Caballeronia sp. TF1N1: one gene and its partner. The protein of the gene in region 1 interacts with the protein of each later gene in a pairwise test. Links are inferred from orthologs where the notes say so. Each region holds a gene or a part of one and is shown on either strand. Other genes may lie near its edges.

The links.
Region 2: the proteins of gyrA (region 1) and gyrB interact in binary tests that used the Escherichia coli proteins (3 or more experiments, as listed by UniProt). The link is inferred for Caballeronia sp. TF1N1 from one-to-one orthologs.

The regions. Positions count from the first base shown.
Region 1 is NZ_CP084626.1:2,144,957-2,152,269, forward strand. Bases 3,860-7,051 are described here. They hold gyrA (DNA gyrase subunit A), read right to left. Parts: upstream 6,724-7,051; coding sequence 4,060-6,723; downstream 3,860-4,059. Other genes in these bases: LDZ28_RS10005 (DUF2059 domain-containing protein), read right to left, coding at 3,860-3,889. Also shown: LDZ28_RS09990 (prephenate dehydrogenase/arogenate dehydrogenase family protein), read right to left, coding at 1-811; pheA (prephenate dehydratase), read right to left, coding at 894-1,976; serC (3-phosphoserine/phosphohydroxythreonine transaminase), read right to left, coding at 2,017-3,099; more of LDZ28_RS10005, read right to left, coding at 3,275-3,859. UniProt on the Escherichia coli protein: A type II topoisomerase that negatively supercoils closed circular double-stranded (ds) DNA in an ATP-dependent manner to maintain chromosomes in an underwound state.
Region 2 is NZ_CP084626.1:1,604-14,149, reverse strand. Bases 8,987-12,043 are described here. They hold gyrB (DNA topoisomerase (ATP-hydrolyzing) subunit B), read right to left. Parts: upstream 11,723-12,043; coding sequence 9,251-11,722; downstream 8,987-9,250. Other genes in these bases: dnaN (DNA polymerase III subunit beta), read right to left, coding at 11,837-12,043; LDZ28_RS00020 (hypothetical protein), read right to left, coding at 8,987-9,015. Also shown: LDZ28_RS00075 (D-2-hydroxyacid dehydrogenase family protein), read left to right, coding at 52-1,068; LDZ28_RS00070 (OsmC family protein), read right to left, coding at 1,099-1,575; LDZ28_RS00065 (patatin-like phospholipase family protein), read right to left, coding at 1,592-2,461; LDZ28_RS00060 (PaaI family thioesterase), read right to left, coding at 2,471-2,896; LDZ28_RS00050 (CsgG/HfaB family protein), read left to right, coding at 3,449-4,126; LDZ28_RS00045 (DUF4810 domain-containing protein), read left to right, coding at 4,152-4,517; LDZ28_RS00040 (DUF799 domain-containing protein), read left to right, coding at 4,527-5,198; LDZ28_RS00035 (DUF488 domain-containing protein), read right to left, coding at 5,239-5,619; LDZ28_RS00030 (MFS transporter), read left to right, coding at 5,838-7,223; ATP-dependent RNA helicase DbpA, read right to left, coding at 7,436-8,818; more of LDZ28_RS00020, read right to left, coding at 8,821-8,986; more of dnaN, read right to left, coding at 12,044-12,546. UniProt on the Escherichia coli protein: DNA gyrase negatively supercoils closed circular double-stranded DNA in an ATP-dependent manner to maintain chromosomes in an underwound state.

The DNA of each region.
Region 1 (7,313 bases):
TGGCCGCGCGAAACCGTGCGAGCACGGCGGCGTAATCGTCGAGTTCGGCGAGCAGCGCGGCGCGATTCGCCACGCAGATGTCGCGCCACATTTCCGGACTCGATGCCGCGATGCGCGTGAAATCGCGAAATCCGCCCGCGGCGAACGAAAATTTAAGCTCGGCGTCGGGCGCTTCCAAAATCTGCTCGACGAGCGCGAACGAGAGCACGTGCGGCAGATGGCTCACCGACGCGAACACGCGATCATGCTGCGTCTCGCTCATGCGATGCACCGCCGCGCCGGTCGCGCGCCACATCGCGGCGATGCGGTCGACATCGGCCGGCGCGTTTTCGGCGAGCGGACAAAGCACGACGTTGCGATCCACGTAAAGGTCGGGCAAGGCGGCATCGACGCCGCTCGATTCGCGCCCGGCGATCGGATGCCCGGGCACGAACTGCGCGAGCTTTACGCCGAGCGCCGCGCGCGCCGCCGCGACGACGTCGCTCTTGGTGCTGCCTGCGTCCGTGACGATGGTCCGCGCTTCGAGCAAGGGCGCGATGCGCGCGAGCAGCGGTTCGGTCTGCGCGACGGGCGCCGCGATCAAGACGAGATCCGCGCCGTGCAACGCGCGTGCGAGCGCCGCGTCGTCGTCGAGCGCGACGGCTTCGTCGATCACGCCGAGTTCGAGCGCGCGTTCGACCGAGCGCAGCGAGCGTCCGACGCCGACCACGCGGCCTTCGATTCCCGCGCGCTCGCGCAACGCGCGCGCAAGCGATCCGCCGATCAGGCCGACGCCGAAAATAACCAGTTTATTGAAAGAGAATGCGTCCACGGAACATCGATAAGTGCGCGCCGTTCGACGCTGGAAAAATCGGCCGCTGCCCGAATCGAGCGGCGGCCCGCGAAAACTCGGGTCAACGCGCGCGCGGATAGGACCCGAGAATCTTCAGAAACGCGGCCTTGCGCCCGAGTTCATCGAGCGCGGCGGCGACGAACGCATCGTCGCGATGCCCTTCGATATCGATATAGAAGTAATACTCCCACGTGCCGGCGCGCGCGGGCCGCGATTCGAAGCGCGTCATGGAAACGCCGTGCTTTGCGAGCGGCTCCAGGAGCTTGAACATTGCGCCCGATTCATTGGTCACCGTCACGATGAGCGACGTTTGATCGTGACCGCTCGGCCCCGTCGGTTCGCGACCGATGATCACGAAGCGCGTGCGGTTGTGCGGGTCGTCCTGAATCTGCGAATAAACGACGCCCAAGCCGTAATGCGTGGCCGCGCGGTCGCCAGCGATGGCCGCGACGGCCGGGTCGCCCACCGCGATACGCGCCGCTTCCGCGTTGCTCGACACCGCCTGCCGTTCGAGCTGCGGCGCGTTCGCGGTCAGCCAGTGCTGGCACTGCGCGAGCGCTTGCGGATGCGCATAGACGCGCTTCACGCCTTCGAGCGTGCCAGACGCGGTCAAAAGATTGTGGTGAATCGGCAGCGCGAGTTCACCGCCAATCAAGAGCGACGTTTCCAGCAGCAAGTCCAGCGTGCGCGACACCGCGCCTTCCGCCGAATTCTCGACCGGCACGACGCCATATTGCGCGGCGCCCGCTTCGACCGAGCGAAACACTTCGTCGATGGACGGACACGCGAGGCCCTCGATCGAATGACCGAAGTATTCGAACATCGCCTGTTCGCTATACGTGCCGACCGGGCCCAGGAACGCTGAACGGATAGTCTGTTCGAGCGCGCGGCTCGCGGCCATGATCTCGCGCCAGATCGCGGCGATGTGCGCGTCGGCGAGCGGGCCGTCGCTCATTTCCTGCAGACGCGCGATGACTTGCAGTTCGCGCTCCGGCCGAAACACGGGCGCGTTGAAATGCTTCTTCACTTCGCCGACTTCGAGCGCGACGGAAGCGCGCTGATTCAAAAGCGCGATGAGTTGCGCGTCGAGCGCGTCGATGCGTTCACGCAGCGGTTTGAGTCTTGAATTGAGATCGTCGTCCATGCGGTGCTTGGGGCAGATGCAGTTAAAGGAGCGATGAGGCTTACGCGCTGGTCCGCTCGAATTCCTTCATGTACTCGACGAGCGCTTTCACGCCCTCGACCGGCACCGCGTTGTAGATCGATGCCCGCATGCCGCCGACGGACTTGTGGCCCTTCAGTTGCAACAGACCGCGCGCCTTGGCGCCGGTCAGGAAATCGGTATTGCGCGATTCGTCGGCGAGGAAGAACGGCACGTTCATGCGCGAGCGCGCGTTCCGGTCGACCTTGTTGACGTAGAAATCGCTGGAATCGATGGTGTCGTAAAGCAGCATCGCCTTTTCGAGATTGCGCGCTTCCATGGCTTCCAGGCCGCCCTGTTTCTTCAGCCACTTGAAGACGAGGCCAGCGACGTAGATCGCGTAAGTGGGCGGCGTGTTGTACATCGAATTGTTCTCCGCGACGATCTTCCACTCGAACGCGGACGGGCAGATAGACAGCGCGCGGTCGAGCAGATCCTCGCGCACGATCACGACCGTGACGCCCGCCATGCCGATGTTCTTCTGCGCGCCGCCGAAGAGCACGCCGTACTTGGCGACGTCCATAGGACGCGAAAGAATGTGCGACGACGCGTCCGCCACGAGCGGAACGTCGCCGAGATCGGGAATTTCGAAGGCCTCGACGCCGTCAATGGTTTCGTTCGTGCACAGATGCACGTAAGCGGGATCGTCCGAAAGCTGCCACTCGCTCAACGCAGGCACGCGCGTGAAGCCCTGCTCGGTCTTGCCAGTCGCCGCGAGATGCGGCGTGCAGTACTTCTGCGCTTCCTTGAGCGACTTGGTCGACCATGAACCGGTGACGACGAAATCGGCGGTCTTCTTCGTGCCGAGCATGTTCATCGGCACGATGGCGTTTTCGCCAATGCCACCGCCCTGCAGAAACAATATGCGATGCGACGCCGGCACCTTCAGCAATTCCCGCAGATCGGTCAGCGCCGCTTCATGGATCGACGTGAACTCCGCGCCGCGGTGACTCATCTCCATCACGCTCATGCCGCTGCCTTGCCAATCGAGCATTTCATCGGCGGCTTGCTTCAACACTTCTTCTGGCAAGGCGGCCGGGCCGGCGGAGAAATTGAACACGCGCATCTGGAGATCCCGATTTGTCTCGTTCGACAGACGCGGAGCCTGAAACGATGAGCCGAAAAGCTCGTTGTCCGCGCCTAAAAAAGAAATGGCTGCTTGCGCTTACGCGCAAACAGCCATTATCGCACTGTCCTGAAAACCCGCCAATGCGCGAGCCTTCCGGACTATGCCACCGTGCTTACTTGCCCGGCTTGACGCTTGCCACTTCCTGGTCGGCTTGCGTGCGCGTTGCCTTGATGGCTTGCGGCATGTACTTCTGCATCAAACCATTGACCACGTCGCGACCAACCTGGTCTTGAACCTGAATGAACTTGCGGCCCGTCGTGCTCTTGTAGAACGAGGTCAGGTCCTTGATTTCATCGGTCGTGTAGTACTTCGCGTATGCGTCGTACTGAGCTTTCATCGCGTCTTGACGGAAGCTGTCAGTTGCGAACACCTGCCCTGCCGAGTCAACCAGCTTCGGCACTGCGTTCTTTTGCAGCGTCGGAACGGCAGCTTGCTTCTGCTTGTCGTTCAGCGACTTGTTTTCCGACAGCGCGTCCGACAGGATTGCCGGGACGAGTTGCTTCGACTGCATTTGCGCGCTGTTGCCGATCGCGCCGACCAGCTTCTGCGCGTCGATCGCGTCGAGCAGGTCCTTGATCGCGGCTTGCTTGGCCGGATCAACCGGGGCTGCTGCGGCCGGTGCCGGAGCTGCCGCCTGGTTCGGCGCCTGGTTCTGAAGCGACTGAGCCATCGCGAAAGTCGGCACGAAAGCGGCCAGCAACATCCACTGCTTGAAACGTCCTTGCATCATTACTCCCTGTAAAAAATATCCAGTTCTGCACCGGCGACGAGCCTTCAGATTTTCGACGCTGGCTTCGCACATAACGAAGCACAGCGCCGACAAAAGGCCCGAGTCGCGCAGCTTAACCAATTCAGGCTTTCAAAAGCGAATACGAGAAGCTTGCGTCACAAAAAATATCAGGCGTCTTCGCCGTTTTCATCATTTTCTGAGTCGCCCGGCGCGGCGGCGGAGCCGTTCGTGCCGGTGTCGCCTTCGTCGAGTGCTTCAGCTTCTGCTTCCACTTCGGCTTCCGCCTCCGCGATATGCTGCAGTCCCGACAACTTGGTGCCCTCGTCAAGGCTGATGAGTGTAACACCTTGAGTTGCACGCCCCATTTCGCGGATTTCGGACACGCGCGTGCGGATGAGCACGCCCGATGTCGTGATCAGCATGATCTCGCTTTCAGGCTCGACGAGCGTCGCGGCGACCACGCGGCCGTTGCGCTCGGAAGTCTGGATCGCGATCATGCCCTTCGTGCCGCGGCCATGGCGTGTGTATTCGTTGATCGGCGTGCGCTTGCCGTAACCGTTTTCCGTCGCGGTGAGCACCGACTGGATTTCGTCGCCGGCCACGAGCATGGCGATGACCTGCTGACCGTCTTCCAGTTGCATGCCACGCACGCCGCGCGCTTCGCGGCCCATGGCGCGCACGTCGTTCTCGTCGAAACGTACCGCCTTGCCTGAATCGGAGAACAGCATGACGTCATGCGCGCCGTCGGTAATGGCCGCGCCGATGAGAAAGTCGCCGTCATCCAGACCGACCGCGATGATGCCCTTCTTGAGCGGACGGCTGAACGCTTCGAGCGGCGTCTTCTTGACGGTGCCGAGCGAAGTGGCCATGAAGACGAACTTGTCGGCCGAGAAGTCCTTAATCGGCAGCACGACGTTGATCTTCTCGCCTTCCTGCAGCGGGAACATGTTGACGATTGGCCGGCCGCGCGAGTTGCGCGAGCCTTGCGGCACTTCGTAGACCTTGATCCAGTACACGCGACCGCGGTTCGAGAAGCACAGCATGTGATCGTGCGTGTTCGCGATGAAAAGCGTGTCGATCCAGTCGTCTTCCTTCATTTGCGTGGCCTGCTTGCCGCGCCCGCCACGCTTTTGCGCGCGGTACTCGGAAAGCGGCTGCGACTTCACGTAGCCGGTATGCGACATGGTCACGACCATTTCCTGCGGCGTGATCAGGTCTTCGGTGTTCAGCTCGGTTGCATTCAACTCGATACGCGAACGACGCTCGTCACCGAACTCGGCGCGTACCTGGCCCAGTTCTTCGACGATGATCTGACGGATACGCTCCGGCCGCGCGAGGATGTCGAGCAAGTCGGCGATCTGCGCCATCACGTCGCGATATTCGGCGACGATCTTGTCTTGTTCGAGACCCGTCAGGCGTTGCAGGCGCATCTGCAGAATTTCCTGCGCCTGAACGTCCGACAGCTTGTAAAGCCCATCTTCCTGCAGCCCGTAAGCCGGATTCAGTCCTTCCGGACGATACGCAATACGCCCGCCCGTCGCCTCGGTCTCCGTGCGCGTGAGCATTTCGCGCACGAGCGACGAATCCCACGGACGGTTCATCAACTCTTGCTTCGCCACAGGCGGAGTCGGCGCGGCCTTGATGATCGCGATGAATTCGTCGATATTCGCGAGCGCCACCGCGAGGCCTTCGAGCACGTGTCCGCGATCGCGCGCCTTGCGCAGTTCGTAGACCGTGCGCCGCGTGAGCACTTCCCGCCGATGCGACAGGAAGCATTCCAGCATTTCCTTCAGGTTCAGCAGCTTGGGCTGGCCGTCGACGAGCGCGACCAGATTCATGCCGAAAGTGTCCTGAAGCTGCGTCTGCTTATACAGATTGTTCAGAATGACTTCCGGCACTTCTCCGCGCTTGAGTTCGATCACGACACGCATGCCGCTCTTGTCGGACTCGTCGCGAATGTCGGAGATGCCCTCGATCTTTTTCTCGTTGACGAGTTCGGCGATGCGCTCGAGCAGCGTGCGCTTGTTCACCTGATACGGAATCTCGTCGACGATGATGGCCATGCGCTGGCCGCGGTCGATCTCTTCGAAGTGCGTGGTCGCACGCATGACGACGCGACCGCGCCCCGTGCGATAACCGTCGCGCACGCCCGCGACGCCGTAGATGATGCCGGCCGTCGGGAAGTCCGGCGCCGGCACGATCTCGATGAGTTCGTCGACCGTCGCCTCAGGCGTGTTGAGCAGATGCAGACAGGCGTCGACGATTTCGCGCAAATTGTGCGGCGGAATGTTCGTTGCCATGCCGACCGCGATACCGGCTGAGCCGTTGATCAGCAGATTCGGGATGCGCGCCGGAAGTACGAGCGGTTCGCTTTCGCTGCCGTCGTAGTTCGGGCCAAAGTCGACGGTTTCCTTGTCGATGTCGGCCAGCAGTTCGTGACCGATCTTCGCCATGCGGATTTCGGTGTAACGCATGGCGGCGGCGTTGTCGCCGTCGACCGAACCGAAGTTGCCCTGGCCGTCCACCAGCATGTAGCGCAGCGAAAACGGCTGAGCCATGCGAACGATCGTCTCGTACACCGATGCGTCGCCGTGCGGATGGTACTTACCAATCACGTCGCCGACGATACGCGCCGACTTTTTATACGCGCGATTCCAGTCGTTGTTCAGCTCGTGCATGGAATAAAGCGCGCGACGGTGTACGGGCTTCAGTCCATCGCGGACATCGGGAAGCGCTCGCCCGACGATCACGCTCATCGCGTAATCGAGATATGAGCGGCGCATTTCCTCCTCTAGGGAGATTGGCAGAGTCTCTTTGGCGAATTGATCCATTATCCGTGTCTTGAACTGTGCAGCAGCGACACAGCAGCGCGATCCGACGATTCGAAAACATTACCTCGAGTTTCGCCCTCGCCCGCCGGCCGCGCGACCCGCGCCGGCCAGGCGCGTAAGCCATACGCTGCGGCGCTGCGAACGCAGCGCATCCAAAGATTCTAACATGCGCGACATCCGCGTCCGGAGGCTCGGCGTATACATAGTGTATGGGACGCTCAACCGCCGTTCCCGATCTTGAGGAATGAGGGATAGATGCACTTGTTCCAATTACTTACAAAAACCAGGGAACGTTTCACTGATTTCGTCACTTAGGCGGGCTATGATGCCGCCTCGTCGTTTTGCTAAAGCAGTACAAACCCGACGATAAAGATACGCAGATATTGGCTCGCGGGCACATAAAGTGCGCACGTTTCGCGCCTTCCGCGGCCAAGACCGGCTCCTGTCCCTTTCTTGTTGCGCATGCACCACATAAGGTTGCGGGCGCAGAGGGTGCGGGGATATTTTTATCGTTGCAAGGGAACGATATGGCAAAATGCCAACGCACAAAGTTAGACACTGCTCGAAGTCTACACAGCCGCGTTTTGTTC
Region 2 (12,546 bases), 2.1 Mb from region 1 along the record:
GAGTTCAATCGAGCAGCACGTTTGATGCCCAACAAAAGCTAATCAATGCACATGAAAATCGCCATTCTCGACGACTACCAGGACGCCGTTCGGAAGCTCGATTGCTTCCATTTGCTCGATGACCATGAGGTGAAGGTCTTCAATAACACGGTGCGCGGGCTCGGACAGTTGGCTAGCAGACTGTCGGAAACAGATGCCCTCGTGCTCATTCGCGAACGCACGCGCATCAGTTCCCAGCTTCTCGACAAGTGCCCGAAGCTGCGCATGATCAGCCAGACCGGGCGCGCGGGCGGCGGACATATCGACATCGACGCTTGTACCGAACGCGGTATCGCCGTGCTCGAAGGCACGGGTTCGCCGGTCGCGCCGGCCGAGCTTACTTGGGCGCTCATCATGGCGGCACAGCGGCGCATTCCTCAATACGTCGCGAATCTCAAACAGGGCGCGTGGCAGCAATCTGGATTAAAAACGTCTGCACTGCCGCCGAACTTCGGCTTGGGACAAGTGCTGCGCGGACAGACGCTCGGCATCTGGGGATACGGCAAGATCGGCCAGTTGGTCGCGGGCTACGGCAAGGCGTTCGGCATGAATGTGCTGGTGTTCGGCCGCGAGCATTCGTTGCAGGCAGCACGCGACGATGGCTTCGCCGTCGCCGAAAGCCGCGAAGCGCTCTTCGAACAGAGCGACGTGCTCACCGTCCATCTACGTATGAGCGATGAAACGCGCGGCATCGTTCGAACGGAAGACCTCATGCGCATGAAGCCGACCGCGCTCTTCGTCAACACGAGCCGCGCCGAACTGCTCGAAGAGAACGCGTTGCTCAATTCGCTGCATCACAACCGGCCGGGCATGGTCGCCACCGATGTCTATGAAAGCGAGCCGATTCTGCAAGGCTACGGACTCTTGCGCATGGAGAACGTGATCTGCACGCCGCACATCGGCTACGTCGAGCGCGAGAGTTACGAGCTCTACTTTGGCGCGGCGTTCAGGAACATTCTGGCCTTCGACGCCGGCGACAAGTCGAGCGTGTCGAACCCGGAAGCGTTGCAGCACGCGCGGCGGCGTTGAGCGCAAGAGCGAGCGGCCGCGCGGCTTTCGCTAAAGCGTCGATACCTCGATCGAAGGCTCGCATCGCACCGGAAAATTCACCGAGTTCGCGATGAAGCAATAGCGATGCGCGTCTTCATGCAGACGCGCGGCTAACTCGGCGTCGTTCCCCGCGCCGATGGTCACGCGCGGATGCAGCGTCACGTCGATGAAACGGCCGCTGCTGTCCTTATCTTCCTGCATCGTGCCGATGGCTTCATCGACATATCCGGTCACGACGATCTTGTTGGTCGCGCACAAATGCAAGTACCAGAGCATGTGACACGACGACACCGACGCCACGAACAACTCCTCCGGATTGTGGCGCGCAGGATTGCCGCGAAAGGCGGGATCGCTCGACGCTTCTATCGCGGCCTTGTTCGCCACGCGCACGAGATGGTCGCGCGAATAAGCGTCGTAGGCGGACGTGCCCGAACCGAGATCGCCCGTCCACGCCACGCTGAGCGTATAGGTGTGCTTCTTCGCCACGTTCTGCTCCTTGGCTCTAGTCGAGATGTGAAGCTGCCTCCAGAAGACGCGGCAGATGCGCGAGGAAATCGTCGGCATCGGCGCGGCCCAGATCGTACGCGTGTTGCATCTGCGCGGGGCTCGTATAGTCCCAGCTCGAAATTGGCACCTTGCGCGACGGCTGAACGTAGATGCGTCGCTGCTCGCCGTGCGGCACCACGAACATGCGCTCGCGCGGATACAGCCGCGTGACCATGACGAGCACCGTTCCCGGCGATGCATCGAGCGCGGAGACGGGCACGTTATCGACCATGCCGCCATCGAGCACGGGACGACCGTTGCGCCGCAAAATCGGCGTGAAAGGCGGCGTGCTCGACGACTGCAGGATGAGGTCGGCGAGGTCCTCCAGCGTCGCGCACTCTTGCGCGGTGACGAACTCCGGATGAAAACCGAGCGCGGTGCCGAGCGTCGGATGCAGCGTCTTGCGCACGTACTTTTCGATGTTATACGCGATGATGCCCGCCGCCACCGCGCTGCGCGCCCCGAGCCAGCGCGGCAGATGCGACACGCCGATGCGAATTTCCGGCGCCGTTTGCAGCACGCCGAAGCGTTCCGCGAAAATATCGAGCAGCGCCTGACGGTAGATGCGGTAATGCGGGAACACGGACTGACCGCGCAGCAGGTTGCCCCAATAGGCGTTCTTCGTGTTGCCGCTCAGGGCTTTTGCGTAGTACTTCATCACCCATTGCGCGTTGTTCGTGTAGAGCATGCAGGCGGTGGCCGCGCCCGCCGAGATGCCCGCGATGATGCGCGGCTTGAGATCGAGTTGCGGCTGGATGACGTCCCAGAAACCTGCCTGCCACCAGCAGCGATTGCCGCCGCCTGCGAATACGACTTGATCGAACATGTTTGCTGCTTAAGCCTTTTGCTGATGCGTCGGGTTGATGAATGCGTAGGTCGTGGTCGCGTGAGCGGCGAGTTCGCCGTCGTTGCCGCGAAGCTCGATTTCGCCGAAGACGAGATTGCGGCCGCGTCGCTGGATTTTCGCGGTGACGAGGACATCGCCGGACTTGACCGGGCGCATGAAGGTCGTGTTGAGCGAGACGGTGGTCACGGGAACGAAGCCGCCCATTGCGTGGGAGATGGCGACGACCATCGCGGTATCGGCGGCGGCCATGAAGACCTGACCGCAGATGACTCCGCCCGCGTGCCGCAGATGATCGGCGTGCGGCAGACGCAGCGTGATCGAATCTTCCGTGGAAGATTGCGGCGCGAGATGCAGTTCGCGGACCCACGGCGCGAGGATCGTGTCCAGCAGATTGCGGATGGCAGAGTCGTCCATGGCTGTGAGTCTTTGTGTTGTGTGCGTGATGATACCGGGCGGGACGTTTTTGATTCGCGGGCTGGCCGTTGGTGCGATGCGAAAATTTTCGGGCGAAGGACTTGCGCTTTTCGAAATAACCCCGCTATAATTTCATTTCTGTGTTGGGGGCGTTAGCTCAGTTGGTAGAGCAGCGGACTCTTAATCCGTAGGTCGAGTGTTCGAGTCACTCACGCCCCACCAAAGAATTAATGCAAAAAGCCCGGTCCTCGTGACCGGGCTTTTTGCATTCTGAGCCTTGCGACTCTCTCACTCGCATCCGCAGCGGACGGTCGGTCATGTCTGCCGCTTCCACCTCATCGCGCCAAAAATTAAGAATTTTCGCGCTAGCCCTCGCTTTCAAATCGCTGAACAATCCTTGCCTCTTTCGCTCTCGATGCAACAAGGGCGCTGGTCGATCCGTTACCGTTCACACGAGTCCGCGAACGCAACTGTCGAAACATCGTGACGCGAAAACCCGCGCTGTTCGTCACCGCATCGAATGCGTCCGGCACGCTGTCTCGCAAGGTTCCAATGGTCTTCACAAAACAACACTTAGTAGTCGCCCTCGCTTCCGTTACCGTCCTCCTGAGCGGATGTGCGACGGAAGCATTCAAATCACTGCCCGTTCAGGCGGTCAGCATCGCTCAGACGCCCTATGCGGGCAAGCCGGTAGCCGTCGCCGTTGGCAAATTCGACAACCGTTCGAGCTATATGCGCGGCCTTTTCTCCGATGGCGTCGACCGCGTCGGCAGCCAGGCCAAGACCATTCTCGTCACGACGCTGCAACAGAGCCGGCGCTTCTCCGTCCTCGATCGCGAGAACATGAACGAGACCAAGCAGGAAGCCGCCATCGCAAACAAGCAGCAAGCGCTTAAAGCGGCCAACTACGTCATTACCGGCGACGTCACCGAATTCGGGCGCAAGGAAGTCGGCGATCGCGAGTTGTTCGGCATTCTCGGCAGCGGCAAGAGCCAGGTAGCCTACGCCAAGGTGAGCCTGAATATCGTCGATGCATCGACCTCCGAAGTCGTCGTGTCGAGCCAGGGCGCCGGCGAGTACAGCCTGTCCAACCGGGAAATCATCGGCTTCGGCGGCACTGCGAGTTATGACTCCACGCTCAACGGCAAGGTGCTCGACCTGGCAATTCAAGAAGCGGTGAACCACCTGTCCGAACAAGTCGACGCGGGCGCGCTACGAGCCTCCAAGTAAGCATCACTCATCAACACTCAGAAGCATGAATCACAAGAAACTTTTCTCGACCGGCATTCTCTTGCCGGTCGCGGCAGCGTGCGCGCTGCTGACCGGTTGTGCCACGCAATCCACGCCGCCGCTTTACCAGTGGGACGCGTATCAACCGCAGGTGTATGCCTTCTTCACGGGCGACAAACCCGTCCCCGAGCAGATCGACGCGCTCGAAAAAGCGCGCCAGCAAATCCTTGCGAAGAATAACGCGCTGCCGCCCGGCTTCCGTGCCCACATCGGCGCACTGTATGCAAGCGTCGGCCGTTCGGATGAAGCCAGAAAGGAACTCGAAGCCGAAAAGAACGCGTTCCCCGAGTCGTCCGCCTACATGAACCTTTTGTTGAGCAAACTTCATTAAACGCCGGCCATGATCAAGTTCCTCTCTCATAAACTCTTCGCGGCGCTGTCGGTTTTGTGCCTGTTGAGCGCGTGCGCTTCCACTCCGCAACAGATCGACTACACCGCATTTCGCAATAGCAAGCCGCGCACGATTCTCGTGTTGCCGCCGGTCAACGAGACGTCGGATATCAAGGCGACATACGGCATGCTCGCCCAAATGACGATGCCGCTCGCAGAAGCGGGCTACTACGTCGTGCCGGTCGCTGAAATGGACGAGACGTTCAAGCACAACGGCCTGACTACGCCAACGGACATCCAGAATGTCGCGCCGGCCAAGCTGCGCGAGATTTTCGGCGCGGATGCGGCGTTGTACACGACAGTCACGAACTACGGCACCAAGTTCGTGGTCTTCGACAGCAGGACCGTCGTCACCGCAAACGCGAAGCTCGTCGATCTGCGCTCAGGCGACGAACTCTGGAAAGGCTCCGCGAGCGCGAATGGCAAGGAAGTGGGCGTGAACGTGGGCGTCGGTTACGGGCTCATCAGCGCGATTGCGCAGAGTGTCGTGACGCAGGTCGCGCATACCTTAACCGACAAGTCCTTCGACGTGGCAGGCCTCACGAGCCAACGTCTTCTGGCATCGGGCGGCAAGACAACCGTACTCTACGGACCGCACTCGCCTAAATACGGCACGGACTGAACGCATGCTCGCCTGAGCCCCACAGCCCAGGCGAGCTAAATCACCACCGCGCCCTTTCCGCCAGCAACTCCCGCAGCACCGAACGGTGGCACCGCGACTCGTCCTCGCAATAACATCCGACCGACAAATTCGTCGAACGCGATAACGCCGCAAGCAAGTCCAGCGATCGGCTCGCCTCGGAAACCGCCATCTCCGCCTTGAATTTCCTCACGAACGCGCGCCATTGTTTGTCGTCTTCGGCCGCGAGCGCTTCGGCGACCAGTTCTGCCGACGGCGCCAGATTCGGATACCACACGTCGTAAAAGTCGCGGCTCGCGAATTCGGCTTTCGGCACGCCGCGCGGCGGACGCCGAACCGTGCCGATACGCAGCCCTTCGTCCACCGCGCGCGGCGTGCCGAGCCGCACGATTCGAATCGCCATGATCGTTTTCCTTCGAATGTCACCGGCGAAGGATAACCGCGCCGAAGCAACGCGCGATACACGCTGACAACGCTTTGAAAGCTCCCGCGACCGTGGCGAGCGGAATGCACCGGGTTCCCGTATCGTTTCGGATTATTCCTCTTCCGCTTACATCCGGAACCGCCGACGTGCCCTCCGAAGAACATCCCCAAAACGCGCCCCGCAACCCCGACGCACCCATGTCCTCGCTCGAGCGCCGCGGCATGCTCGCGATCCTGCTGTCCGTCGCGCTCGCCACGCTCGATACCGCCATCGCGAACACGGCGTTGCCGGCCATCGCGGCCGATCTGCATACGACACCCGCCGCGTCGGTCTGGATCATCAACGCGTATCAGCTGGCAATGGTCGCCACGTTGCTGCCGCTTGCCGCGCTCGGCGGCATCCTCGGACACCGGCGCGTGTATCTCGGCGGGCTCGTCGTGTTCCTCGTCGCGTCCGCGGTCTGCGCGTTCTCGTGGTCGCTGCCGACGCTCGTCGCCGCGCGCCTGCTGCAAGGGCTCGGCGCGAGCGCGATCATGAGCGTCAACGCGGCGCTCATCAGCGCGATTTTTCCGCCGCATCGGCTTGGGCGCGGCGTGGGACTCAACGCGCTCGTCGTGGGTATCGCGTTCGCGGTCGGGCCGACGGTCGCATCGATCGTGCTCTCGCTCGGCACGTGGCCGTGGCTCTTCGCCGTGAACTTGCCGATCGGCGTGTTCGCGCTCGCCATCGCGGTGCGGTCGTTGCCGCAGACCAAGCGCGCCGAACACGGCTTCGACCGTGTCGCCGCCTTGCTCAACGTGATCACGTTCGCGTCGCTCATCTTCGCGCTCGGCGAAGCGGCCCAGCGCGCGCCCGCGCATACCGTGCTCGCGTCGTTCGGCGTCACGTTGATTGCGGGCGTTCTGCTTCTCCGACGCGAGCGCGGTCATCCCGCGCCGATGCTACCCGTCGATCTCTTCCGCCGCCCGATGTTCGCGCTCTCCACGATGACCGCGATCTGCTCGTTTGCCGCGCAAGGGCTCGCGTTCGTGTCGTTGCCGTTTTTCTTCGAAAGCGTGCTCGGTCGCAGTCAGGTGGAAACCGGCTTTCTGATGACGCCGTGGTCAGCGCTCGTCGCGTTGATGGCGCCGATCGCCGGACGCTTGTCGGATCGGCACGCGCCGGGTTTGCTGGGCGGCGTCGGGCTCGCGATTCTATGCGTGGGAATGGTGTCGCTCGCGATGCTGCCAGCGCAACCGCATGTGCTCGAAATCTGCATCCGCATGGCGATCTGTGGCGCGGGCTTCGGCTTCTTTCAGTCGCCGAATCTGAAGGCGTTCATGTCGAGCGCGCCGCGCGAACGCGCGGGTGGCGCAAGTGGCACGATCGCGACTTCGCGGCTGATCGGACAGGCCACCGGCGCGGCGCTCGTCGCGTTGTGCTTCAGCATCGCGGGGAAGCATGGTCCGGCGCTCGCGTTGTCGCTTGGAGCGGCGTTCGCGGGCGTGGGAAGCGTGGCGAGCGGATTGCGGCTGGTGACGGCGAGAACGTCGAAGGTGACGTCGTCGGATGGGATTTCAGTCGAGCCGCAGAGGAAAGTTTGAGGGTCGAGCACGGCGCCGTTGCACCGCACGTTTGCAGTTGCTTGGAAACCCGCGTGAAGGCCGGGATACGCTGAATCTGCAAAGCTTTCGCGCGCGCGGCTCGCTTCCGTGAATTCGCGGTGCGGCGCTGCGGGGCGCGTCGGGCGGGCTCGCTTGGAGGACAACCCTTCACGCTACATTTCCTTAACTAGCTCGTTGGCGACTCACCGGACTCACATCCGCCGCACCTTGACCTTCCGCCCCTTCAACTTCCCCGCTGCCAGCTTGCGCTCGGCATCATCGGCGATACCGCGTTGAACGGCCACGTACGTGACCATGTCCATCACGTTGATCTTGCCGATCTCCTCGCCCTTGAAGCCCGCTTCGCCGGTCAGCGCGCCGAGCACGTCGCCGGGACGGATCTTGTCCTTGCGGCCGCCGAGGATTTGGAGCGTCGCCATGGGCGGCTTCAGATGCCCGGGTTCCGCCGATGTCAGCTCCGCTAGCGGATACCATTCCACTTCCTTGCGCTGCGCCACTTCGATCGCGCCGACGCGTCCCATCTCGTCCATGCTCGCAAGCGACAGCGCCCAACCTTCCTCGCCCGCACGCCCCGTGCGCCCGATGCGATGCACGTGCACCTCAGGGTCCGGCGTCACATCGACATTGATGACCGCTTCGAGTTGCGTGATGTCCAGCCCGCGCGCGGCGACATCGGTCGCGACCAGCACCGAGCAACTGCGATTGGCGAATTGCACGAGCACCTGATCGCGTTCGCGCTGTTCGAGTTCGCCATGCAGCGTGAGCGCCTCGAAGCCTTGCGCGCGCAGTACGTCGAGCAAGTCGCGGCATTGCTGCTTCGTGTTGCAGAACGCAAGCGTGCTGACGGGACGATAGTGATCCAGCAGCAAACCCACTGCATGCAGACGCTCGTGATCCTCGACCTGATAGAAGCGTTGTTTGATCTTCGCGTTGCTGTGCTGTTCGGTGAGCTTGATCTCGCGCGGATTGCGCAGGAACTGCTGGCTCAATTTCGCGATGCCCTCCGGATACGTCGCCGAAAACAGCAAGGTCTGACGGTCTTTCGGACACAGACGCGCGACTGAAGCGATATCGTCGAAAAAGCCCATGTCGAGCATGCGGTCGGCCTCGTCGAGCACGAGCGTGCGTATGCCATTCAGCGAAAGCGTTTCGCGCTGAAGGTGATCCATGATGCGTCCCGGCGTGCCCACGACGATATGCGCGCCGTGTTCGAGACTCGCGATCTGCGGACGCATGGGCGTGCCGCCGCATAGCGTGAGCACCTTCACGTTGTCTTCTGCGCGAGCCAAGCGGCGGATTTCCTGCGTGACCTGATCGGCGAGTTCGCGAGTTGGGCAAAGCACGAGCGCTTGCACGGCGAACTGACGCGCATCGAGTTTGGCGAGCAGCGGCAACGTGAAGGCGGCGGTCTTGCCGCTGCCCGTTTTCGCCTGCGCGATGAGATCGTGACCGGCGAGTGCGAGCGGCAGGCTCGCGGCCTGGATCGGCGTCATCGATGTGTAGCCGAGCTGCTGCAGATTCGTCTGCATCGCTTCGTTGAGCGGCAGGCTGCTGAATGAGGTATCGGTCGCCATGGTTATTGCGCGCCTCGCGGCGGGATTTCGGTGACCTGCTCGTAGGTGATGGCGCCATCGGGTGCGTCGTGGCGCGTCACGTAATTGCGCGCGCCGCACATCGGGCAGCGGAACAGCAGGCCCTGACCTTCATTCTTGATGACGACGTCTGAGACGTCCCACGTTGCGTCGCAGGACTGGTTTCGGCAGGTGAACATGTCGGATTTCTCGTTGTTGCGTGATGCACGTAGCCGCGACGGAATGCGGCGAAGTGATTTTCGGTTCAAACCGAAAGTGTACGCGGGTCTGCGGGTGGCGCGGCGGAACCAGGTCCGTGCGTTTTGGGTGGGAGTATGGCGTTGGCGTTCAATAAAAAAACCGTAAGTGCCAGCGCGTGAGACCTCGCGCGCGGTACTTACGGTTTCGGAGTGATAGCGTCGCGCTACCTACCCCTCAAACATCAATATTCCCCGCCCGCAACGCATTACTCTCGATAAACGCGCGTCTCGGCTCCACATCGTCGCCCATGAGCGTCGTGAAAATGCCGTCGGCCGCAATCGCGTCCTCGATCTGCACGCGCAGCAAACGCCGCACGGCCGGGTCCATCGTCGTTTCCCAAAGCTGTCCGGGATTCATCTCGCCCAAGCCCTTGTAACGCTGCTTGCTGACGTTGCGTTCCGCATCCGCGATCAGCCACTTCATCGCGCTCTTGAAGTCCAGCACGGCCATCGAGCGCTCGCCGCGCTTGATCAACGCGCCTTGGCCAATCAAGCCCTTGAAGGTATCGGCAGTGGAAACGAGTTGCTTGTAGTCGGCGGTCAATTGAAGATCTTCATCGAACACCGAAACCTTCACGTTGCCATGGTGACGCCGCTTGATATGCAACGAACGCAGCTCGCGAACCTGATCGTATGCCGCCTCGACCGTCACTTCCGGCTTCAACGGGTCCGAACGCAACTTCGTTTCGAGCGCCTTCGCCGATGCCTCCGCCGCTTCCTGCGTCGACAAATCGATGACCGTGCCATCCATCACCGCTTCGAGCGAGGCGGCATCGTAAATACGGCTGATGCGATCGATCACCGCCTGGGCCAGCAAATACGCACGCGCGAGTTCGCCCAAGGCATCGCCCGAAATCGGGTCCGCGCCTTCGCTCGGCACCAGTTCAGAACCCTGCAGCGCGAGCTTCAGCATATGCTGGTTGAGCTCGTGCGCGTCCTTCATATACCGCTCGTCCTTGCCCGCCTTGATCTTGTAAAGCGGCGGCTGCGCGATATAGATGTACCCGCGCTCCACGATCTCCGGCATCTGCCGATAGAAGAACGTCAGCAAAAGCGTGCGGATGTGGGCGCCGTCCACGTCCGCGTCGGTCATGATGATGATGCGGTGATAGCGCAGCTTGTCCAGGTTGTAATCATCCTTGCCGATGCCGCAACCCAGCGCCGTCACGAGCGTCACGATCTGCTCGGATGAAATCAGCTTGTCGAAGCGCGCCTTCTCAACGTTCAGCACCTTGCCGCGCAACGGCAGGATTGCCTGGAACTTCCGGTCACGCCCTTGCTTGGCCGAGCCGCCCGCCGAATCACCCTCGACGATATAAATTTCCGACTTCGCCGGGTCCTTCTCCTGGCAATCCGCAAGCTTGCCCGGCAAGCCGACGCCGTCGAGCACGCCCTTTCGCCGCGTCATCTCGCGCGCCTTGCGAGCGGCATCGCGCGCACGCGCGGCATCGACGATCTTGCCCGTGATGATCTTCGCGTCGATCGGCGTCTCTTGCAGATAATCTTCCAGCGCCTTCGCGACGATTTCCTCGACCGGCGCGCGCACTTCCGACGACACCAGCTTGTCCTTCGTCTGCGAACTAAACTTCGGCTCAGGCACTTTCACCGACAGCACGCACGACAACCCTTCGCGCATGTCGTCGCCGCTCGTCTCGACCTTCGCTTTCTTCGCGATGTCGTGGTCGGCGATGTACTTGTTCATCACGCGCGTCATCGCGGCGCGTAAGCCTGTCAGGTGAGTGCCGCCGTCGCGCTGCGGAATGTTGTTGGTGAAGCAGAGCACGCTTTCGTTGTAGCTGTCGTTCCACTGCATGGCCACTTCGACGGTGACGTTTTCACGCTCGCCCGTTGCATGGAACACGTTCGGATGCAGCACCTGCTTCTGCTTGTTGATGTATTCGACAAAGCCCTTCACGCCGCCCGCAAAAGCGAAGTCGTCTTCCTTGCCGGTGCGCAAGTCGGTCAGGCGAATGCGCACGCCGTTGTTCAGGAACGAAAGCTCGCGCATGCGCTTGGCGAGAATGTCGTAGTGGAATTCGACATTGCCGAAGATGGTCGCGTCCGCCAAAAAGTGCACTTCGGTGCCGCGATTCTCGGTGTCGCCGACTACCGGCATGGGCGAATACTGCACGCCGTTCTCTTCGATAAGCTCGCGGTTCTGCACCACGCCGCGCGCGAACTCCATGAAGTGTTTCTTGCCGTCGCGGCGCACGGTGAGGCGCAGCCATTCGGACAGCGCGTTCACGCACGACACGCCCACGCCGTGCAGGCCACCCGACACCTTGTAGCTGTTTTGGTCGAACTTGCCGCCCGCGTGGAGTTCGGTCATCACGATCTCGGCGGCGCTGCGCTTCGGGTCGTGCTTGTCGTCGCGTTTCAGGCCGGTGGGCACGCCACGGCCGTTGTCCGTCACCGAAATGGAGTTGTCCGCGTGGATGGTCACGTGGATGTCGTCGCAATAGCCGGCCAGCGCTTCGTCGATGGAGTTGTCCAGCACTTCGAAAACGAGGTGATGCAAACCGGTGCCATCCGACGTATCGCCGATATACATTCCCGGGCGCTTGCGCACGGCCTCCAGACCTTCGAGGATCTGAATGGACGATGCGCCGTAGCTGTTGTCGGGTTGCGAATTTGTGTTTTCAGTCATGGAATTTTCCGGTTCTGCGTCGCTGCTTCGGTTACTGCTCGAAACTTTTCAAAACACCTTAAAAACGCCAAAGGGGCGAGCCGCCCCTTGGTGTGTTCGTGGTACCTGAACGCGTCAGATGCGCATTGGCATCACGACATACTTGAATTCCTCGTTTTCCGGAATTGTGATGAGCGCGCTGGAGTTGGCGTCGCCAAGGCTCACTTGCAGCGTGTCGACCTTCAGATTCGCAAGCACGTCGAGCAGATACGTGACGTTGAAACCGATGTCGACGGTATCGCCCTGATATGCGATTTCCAGCTCTTCCTGCGCTTCTTCCTGGTCGGCGTTGGTCGACATGATCTTGAGCTGACCCGGCTCGACCAGACACCGCACGCCCTTGAACTTGTCCGACGTGAGAATGGCCGCGCGCTGCAGGGAGCGCTGCAGTTCTTCGCGACCGATTTCGAATGTGTTCTTGTGCGCCTTGGGAATCACGCGCTGGAAGTCGGGGAACTTGCCTTCGACGAGCTTCGACACGAGTTCGACTTGGCCAAAACTGAACTTCACCTGCGTCGCGGCGATGTCGATCTTGAGCGTGTCGTCGATGTCTTCCAGCAGACGCTGCAATTCGAGGATGGTCTTGCGCGGGATGATGACTTCCTGACGCGGGAACGTGCCGCCGTCGATCTTCATGGACGAGAACGCGAGACGGTGACCGTCCGTTGCGACGGCCATCAACTGGTCGCCATCCACCACGAGCAACATGCCGTTCAGGTAATAGCGAATGTCTTGCTGGGCCATGGCGAAATACACCATGCCGAGCAACTGGCGAAACGTTTTCT